DNA from 2 places in the Bacillus seohaeanensis genome. Region 2 is predicted to be linked to the other one. Evidence: a T-box and tRNA genes for the amino acid it is inferred to sense, from the RefSeq annotation. Region 2 holds a T-box; the other holds one or more tRNA genes.
What was found. A T-box is a leader RNA that pairs with one kind of tRNA and senses whether it is charged. The one in region 2 lies ahead of pheS (phenylalanine--tRNA ligase subunit alpha), so its partner is inferred to be a tRNA-Phe.

Region 1 (3,373 bases), on a different contig from region 2:
ACCATATATAGTTGTTAGGTTTAACTAGCAAGGCATAATTGATGAATATATATTAGTAGAATAAATATTAATAACGCCGGTGTAGCTCAACTGGTAGAGCAACTGACTTGTAATCAGTAGGTTGGGGGTTCAAGTCCTCTTGCCGGCACCATTTAGTATATACTTAATAATTTTAAGAGCCATTAGCTCAGTTGGTAGAGCATCTGACTTTTAATCAGAGGGTCGAAGGTTCGAATCCTTCATGGCTCACCACTATTTGCGGGTGTGGCGGAATTGGCAGACGCACCAGACTTAGGATCTGGCGCCGCAAGGCGTGGGGGTTCAAGTCCCTTCACCCGCACCACTGCTTTTATAACGCGGAAGTAGTTCAGTGGTAGAACACCACCTTGCCAAGGTGGGGGTCGCGGGTTCGAATCCCGTCTTCCGCTCCAAAGAAACTTTGCCGGGGTGGCGGAACTGGCAGACGCACAGGACTTAAAATCCTGCGGTAGGTGACTACCGTACCGGTTCGATTCCGGTCCTCGGCACCACAATACGCGCCCGTAGCTCAATTGGATAGAGCGTTTGACTACGGATCAAAAGGTTAGGGGTTCGACTCCTCTCGGGCGCGCCATCTTAATTAATAAACGGGAAGTAGCTCAGCTTGGTAGAGCACTTGGTTTGGGACCAAGGGGTCGCAGGTTCGAATCCTGTCTTCCCGACCAGTAGAAAGTTTAAATACAAACATGGGGCCTTAGCTCAGCTGGGAGAGCGCCTGCTTTGCACGCAGGAGGTCAGCGGTTCGATCCCGCTAGGCTCCATATTATTTTTAAAATGGCGGTGTAGCTCAGCTGGCTAGAGCGTACGGTTCATACCCGTGAGGTCGGGGGTTCGATCCCCTCCGCCGCTATAAGAAATTAATGTTAGTGCTAGTAATATTGGACCCTTAGCTCAGTTGGTTAGAGCTGACGGCTCATAACCGTCCGGTCGTAGGTTCGAGTCCTACAGGGTCCATTTATATGGAGGAATACCCAAGTCTGGCTGAAGGGATCGGTCTTGAAAACCGACAGGGGTGTTAAAGCCCGCGGGGGTTCGAATCCCTCTTCCTCCGCCATATCCTTTAAACAATAATTCATATTAGCGCGGGGTGGAGCAGTCTGGTAGCTCGTCGGGCTCATAACCCGAAGGTCGCAGGTTCAAATCCTGCCCCCGCAATACCAGGTTTTCAGTAAAATGAAAATTTAATTTGGTCCGGTAGTTCAGTTGGTTAGAATGCCTGCCTGTCACGCAGGAGGTCGCGGGTTCGAGTCCCGTCCGGACCGCCATTTACATATAGGGCACTTATAAAATCAGCATACAGATTGAATTGAGATTTGAAAAAATTTCCTGGAAGTTGTATGATGAAGAAAGCCTTGTCTGAAATTAGGATACATATTAAATAAGGCTCAGTAGCTCAGTTGGTAGAGCAATGGACTGAAAATCCATGTGTCGGCGGTTCGATTCCGTCCTGAGCCACCATTAACTTAATATTCCCTTAGTTTTTCAGGAAGTATGGAGGGGTAGCGAAGTGGCTAAACGCGGCGGACTGTAAATCCGCTCCTTCGGGTTCGGCAGTTCGAATCTGCCCCCCTCCACCACCAAAATTAGGGGCATAGTTTAACGGTAGAACAGAGGTCTCCAAAACCTCCAGTGTGGGTTCGATTCCTACTGCCCCTGCCAATAGATAAATAATGGCGGTTGTGGCGAAGTGGTTAACGCATCGGATTGTGGCTCCGACACTCGTGGGTTCGATTCCCATCAATCGCCCCAAAGTAAAGTATTATTATAAAAATTGACTCATGCTGCTTTTCAATGGGCTATAGCCAAGCGGTAAGGCAACGGACTTTGACTCCGTCATGCGCTGGTTCGAATCCAGCTAGCCCAGCCATTTTCAAATAACTTGGTTAATTGTTAGTCAAAGATAGGTAAGCTTTCATAGCAAGTCAAACTTGAGTATTTACAATAAATTTATACATGCGGGTGTAGTTTAATGGTAAAACCTCAGCCTTCCAAGCTGATGTCGTGGGTTCGATTCCCATCACCCGCTCCAAATAATACATAATGGGGGCCTATAGCTCAGCTGGTTAGAGCGCACGCCTGATAAGCGTGAGGTCGGTGGTTCGAGTCCACTTAGGCCCACCATAATTAAATAATTTTTCTTGTTCCGCAGTAGCTCAGTGGTAGAGCAATCGGCTGTTAACCGATTGGTCGTAGGTTCGAGTCCTACCTGCGGAGCCATTTTTTATATGAAGAAATTTTTAAGATCGCCCTTTGCTAAGAGGATAGGTCCCGTAGACATGCTTATTTCTTTTATTTCAAGTGTGATGCGCCTTTAGCTCAGCAGGATAGAGCGACAGCCTCCTAAGCTGTAGGTCAGAGGTTCGAATCCTCTAAGGCGCGTATTTAAACATAACTATGGTAGAGTGATAGAAAAAACTAATATGAATATCTAAAAATATAACGAGGAGCGATTACCAATATGGTAGTCGCTTTTTTTGTAGGGAAAATAATAAAAAGTTCTCTTTTGAATAACCTTTCTATTAGAACAGTCTGCATCTAAACTAGTATAGGGAGCCTGCTTAGCTTTTTCTGCCCGTAAACTGAATCTATTGTTTTAAAAAAGTTTTTTTCTTTTTAACATGAGGGATAAAGATTCCAAACCTCTGTATTTTATAGAACAAATTCGACTTATACTCTTCTGATTCTTACATGTGACTCGAAAGAATTACATCTTCTTAAAAATTTCCTTACACTTCCTCACTTTTATTGCCCTTAGATTCTCTTTTATGTACAATAGGCAATAGTGTAAATCATGAAACAGGAATTTATTTTACATAAAAACAGCATAAAGGAGCGAGTTAGAGTGGGTAAGGTTTATGTATTTGATCATCCATTAATTCAACACAAATTAACATTTATTAGAGATAAAAACACAGGTACAAAGGAATTTCGTGAGCTAGTAGATGAGGTGGCTACGCTAATGGCCTTTGAAATCACACGTGATTTACAATTGGAGGAAATTGAAGTAGCAACACCAGTTAGTCAGGCGACAGCCAAAACATTAGCTGGAAAAAAACTCGGGATTGTGCCGATTCTTCGTGCGGGACTAGGTATGGTTGATGGAATATTAAAGCTTATTCCTGCAGCAAAAGTAGGACATGTTGGTTTGTACCGTGATCCTGAAACATTGCAGCCTATTGAATATTATGTGAAGCTTCCTAGTGATGTGGAAGAGCGTGAGCTTATTGTAGTAGATCCAATGCTTGCTACTGGCGGGTCTGCTGTTGAAGCGATTAACTCACTAAAAAAACGTGGTGCGAAAAACATCAAATTCATGTGTCTTGTTGCCTGTCCT
Region 2 (3,373 bases):
TGCAACTCGTTATATTCATTCACACGCTGCAATGCTTCATCGTGACGATTATGAAAATGCTGTAAAACTAATCACAGAAGTTATTAAGCGTTTGGATAAAGAAACAGTTGCAAAAATAACTTTTGATTAATAAGGAAATAAATAAAACGGATGCGGGTAGCATCCGTTTTATTTATTTTCTTTTGAAAAATTTAATAAAGAAAAGGGGTTTTATCAATGGAATTTCCTTTTATTTTAGTCCCTCTTCCAACGTTTCTAACAGCATACTTTTTTCTTCTTGACTAGAATGCTGCCAAAAAACTTCAAGTAGGACACCAAGACCTGGAAGTGTTTTTTCTTCTCCACCTTGAATGGCATCTACAATCGTGTCTTTTAATTCATCTTGACTATTTCCAGAAACGTTATGAATAATCGCATTTCTAAGATTTAGGCCCATGTCTAAACGCTCCTTTTTCTTAAAGTAACTATTTCAATGTTATTTTCACCCGAATTTAATTTATTATGTATGAAAGTTCATGTATAATGTAACCTTAAATATTTTATGAATAAAAAACTTGACATACTTGGCATGAAAACTAGCTAAAGGAGGGAACTTCTTTTGAAATACATACAGTCTTCTAAAAATCCGCAAGTAAAACAATGGAAAAAGTTATTAACTAAAAAAGAGAGAGATAAAACAAATACATTTATTGTAGAAGGATTCCATTTAGTGGAAGAAGCGCTAAAACAAAATAAAGTTGTTTTAGAATTAATCGTGAGTGATGGGGTAGATATTCCGCAAAAATGGAATGTGGATTCTATTTCCATTACAATCGTGGCGGAGGAAGTATCAAAAGTTCTTTCAGATACAGAATCGACTCAAGGAATCTTTGCAGTTTGTAGTCAAGTGGAGAAAAGTATGGAAATAAGCGGTGCGAAAACCTTTCTCCTACTCGATGGAGTCCAAGATCCAGGGAATATTGGAACGATGATCAGAACCGCAGATGCAGCTGGTATTGATATGGTAGTTCTTGGGGCTGGTTCAGGAGATCCTTACAACCCAAAAGTTCTAAGGTCAGCACAAGGCAGCCATTTTCACTTGCCGATTGTACGAAGCGATTTACAACAAACCATTGAACTATTAAAAAGCAAAGAAATTCCAATCTACGGAACAGCACTAGAAAATGGAGTCGAATACACAAATGTGGAGCCATCCTCAACATTTGCCGTAATTGTCGGTAATGAGGGAAATGGAGTATCAAATGAAGTGCTCTCTGAAACAAATCAAAACCTATATATTCCGATCTATGGGAAGAGTGAGTCGTTAAATGTTGCCGTTGCAGCTGGCATATTGTTATATTATTTAAAAATTGGGCAATAATTTAGCGAAAAAGGTTTGAAATACGGTCGATTTTTATCTATAATGATTCACATATGAGTAAAAACATGGACAGAGGAAAGTAACACATCGTCTTTTTTCAGGGAGAGAATGCCATTTTGACTGCAAGCATTCTTATTAAGATATGTTGTGAAAATTTCACCTCTTGAGTTGGCATCGGGACCATTTCTGAATAGAAATGTAAAGATGCTCCGGCATAAGCCGTTATCCGAATGAAGTGAGTATACGGATTTGTATACTTATAAGGGTGGTACCGCGAATCCAAACCTCGTCCCTTTTTAGGGGATGGGGTTTTTTTATTTGTAATGAAAAAAGGAGGAAAAGAAAATGGAGGATAAGTTAAGAGCGCTTCAAACAGAGGCACTTGAAAAAATAGAATCAGTTCAAAACTTAAAAGAGCTTAACGATATCCGTGTGGCGTATCTCGGTAAAAAAGGTCCTGTAACTGAAATATTAAAGGGAATGGGGAAACTTTCGGCTGAAGAGCGACCAAAAATGGGTGCCCTGGCTAATGAAGTACGCGGCTCTATAAAGGAAAAAATTGAAAGTAAACAAGAGAAGCTCGAAAGGGAAGCTGTGCAAAAGAAACTGGAATCTGAAACGATTGATGTGACTCTTCCAGGGCGTCCTGTCCGTAAAGGTAGTCATCATCCTTTAACAAAGATGGTCGAAGAAATTGAAGATCTATTTATTGGTATGGGATACACAATAGCAGAAGGACCTGAAGTGGAAAAAGATTATTACAATTTTGAAGCGTTGAACCTTCCAAAAGGCCATCCTGCTCGTGATATGCAAGACTCTTTCTACATTACAGAGGATATTTTACTTAGAACGCATACATCTCCCGTTCAAGCTAGAACGATGGAAGGTAAAAATGGCAAAGGGCCAATAAAGATTATTTGTCCAGGGAAAGTATATCGTCGTGATACAGATGATGCGACACATTCACACCAATTTACTCAAATTGAAGGATTGGTGGTTGATGAAAATATTCGAATGAGTGATCTAAAAGGAACTCTTCAAGTATTTGCGAAAAAAATGTTTGGTGAAGATCGAGAAATCCGTTTACGTCCTAGTTTCTTTCCGTTTACAGAGCCTTCTGTTGAAATGGATATTTCTTGTAAAATGTGTGGCGGAAAAGGCTGTAATGTTTGTAAAAAAACTGGATGGATTGAAATTCTTGGTGCCGGAATGGTACATCCGAATGTACTTGAAATGGCAGGGTATGATTCGAAAAAATATACAGGATTTGCATTTGGTATGGGACCTGAACGAATTGCAATGCTGAAATATGGTATTGATGATATTCGACACTTCTATACGAATGATGTTCGTTTCCTCACTCAATTTGGAATACAAGAATAATCGAACGGAGGTAGTAATATGTTTGTTTCATATAAGTGGTTGGAAAATTACGTTGACTTATCAGGAATATCTCCTGAAGAATTGGCAGAAAAGATTACAAGAAGCGGTATAGAAGTAGAAGGCATTGAGAAAATTGGTGAAGGAATCAAAAATGTTGTTGTCGGTCATGTAGTAAAATGCGAACAACATCCAGACGCAGATAAATTAAACAAATGCTTAGTGGAAGTTGGAGAAGACGCTCCCGTCCAAATCATTTGTGGAGCTCCAAACGTAGCCCAAGGCCAAAAAGTACCAGTAGCTAAAGTAGGAGCAGTGCTACCGGGGAATTTTAAAATAAAAAAAGCGAAGCTACGTGGGGAAGAATCCCGTGGAATGATTTGTTCTCTTCAAGAACTAGGAGTAGAAAGCAAATTAGTTCCAAAAGAGCATGCGGAAGGAATATATGTTTTCTCTGATGATGCAGAGGTCGGAAAGGACGCTGTTGAACTGTTAAACTTAGATGATGCGGTCCTTGAACTTGGGCTTACACCTAACCGCTCTGACTGTTTAAGTATGCTTGGAGTTGCTTACGAAGTAGCTGCAATATTAGATCGGGATGTCAAACTTCCAGCATCTACTTATAAAGAAAGC

Region 1: it has a tRNA-Phe gene. The T-box ahead of pheS (phenylalanine--tRNA ligase subunit alpha) is inferred to sense a tRNA for this amino acid. The anticodon was not compared.

What each region holds. Positions count from the first base shown of each region.
Region 1 covers NZ_JBHUMF010000035.1:159,519-162,891, reverse strand. Annotated here, with positions in the region: tRNA gene ACFSUL_RS21255 (tRNA-Val) at 1-4, shown strand, start outside; tRNA gene ACFSUL_RS21250 (tRNA-Thr) at 76-151, shown strand; tRNA gene ACFSUL_RS21245 (tRNA-Lys) at 177-252, shown strand; tRNA gene ACFSUL_RS21240 (tRNA-Leu) at 259-343, shown strand; tRNA gene ACFSUL_RS21235 (tRNA-Gly) at 357-431, shown strand; tRNA gene ACFSUL_RS21230 (tRNA-Leu) at 442-530, shown strand; tRNA gene ACFSUL_RS21225 (tRNA-Arg) at 537-613, shown strand; tRNA gene ACFSUL_RS21220 (tRNA-Pro) at 628-704, shown strand; tRNA gene ACFSUL_RS21215 (tRNA-Ala) at 728-800, shown strand; tRNA gene ACFSUL_RS21210 (tRNA-Met) at 816-889, shown strand; tRNA gene ACFSUL_RS21205 (tRNA-Ile) at 920-993, shown strand; tRNA gene ACFSUL_RS21200 (tRNA-Ser) at 1,001-1,093, shown strand; tRNA gene ACFSUL_RS21195 (tRNA-Met) at 1,121-1,194, shown strand; tRNA gene ACFSUL_RS21190 (tRNA-Asp) at 1,228-1,304, shown strand; tRNA gene ACFSUL_RS21185 (tRNA-Phe) at 1,422-1,497, shown strand; tRNA gene ACFSUL_RS21180 (tRNA-Tyr) at 1,533-1,616, shown strand; tRNA gene ACFSUL_RS21175 (tRNA-Trp) at 1,625-1,698, shown strand; tRNA gene ACFSUL_RS21170 (tRNA-His) at 1,713-1,788, shown strand; tRNA gene ACFSUL_RS21165 (tRNA-Gln) at 1,832-1,906, shown strand; tRNA gene ACFSUL_RS21160 (tRNA-Gly) at 1,995-2,068, shown strand; tRNA gene ACFSUL_RS21155 (tRNA-Ile) at 2,084-2,160, shown strand; tRNA gene ACFSUL_RS21150 (tRNA-Asn) at 2,182-2,256, shown strand; tRNA gene ACFSUL_RS21145 (tRNA-Arg) at 2,345-2,418, shown strand; gene upp (uracil phosphoribosyltransferase) at 2,882-3,373, shown strand, end outside.
Region 2 covers NZ_JBHUMF010000030.1:165,659-169,031, reverse strand. Annotated here, with positions in the region: gene ACFSUL_RS12355 (M42 family metallopeptidase) at 1-130, shown strand, start outside; gene sspI (small acid-soluble spore protein SspI) at 230-436, opposite strand; gene ACFSUL_RS12345 (TrmH family RNA methyltransferase) at 599-1,360, shown strand; T-box leader at 1,418-1,657, shown strand; gene pheS (phenylalanine--tRNA ligase subunit alpha) at 1,706-2,743, shown strand; gene pheT (phenylalanine--tRNA ligase subunit beta) at 2,762-3,373, shown strand, end outside.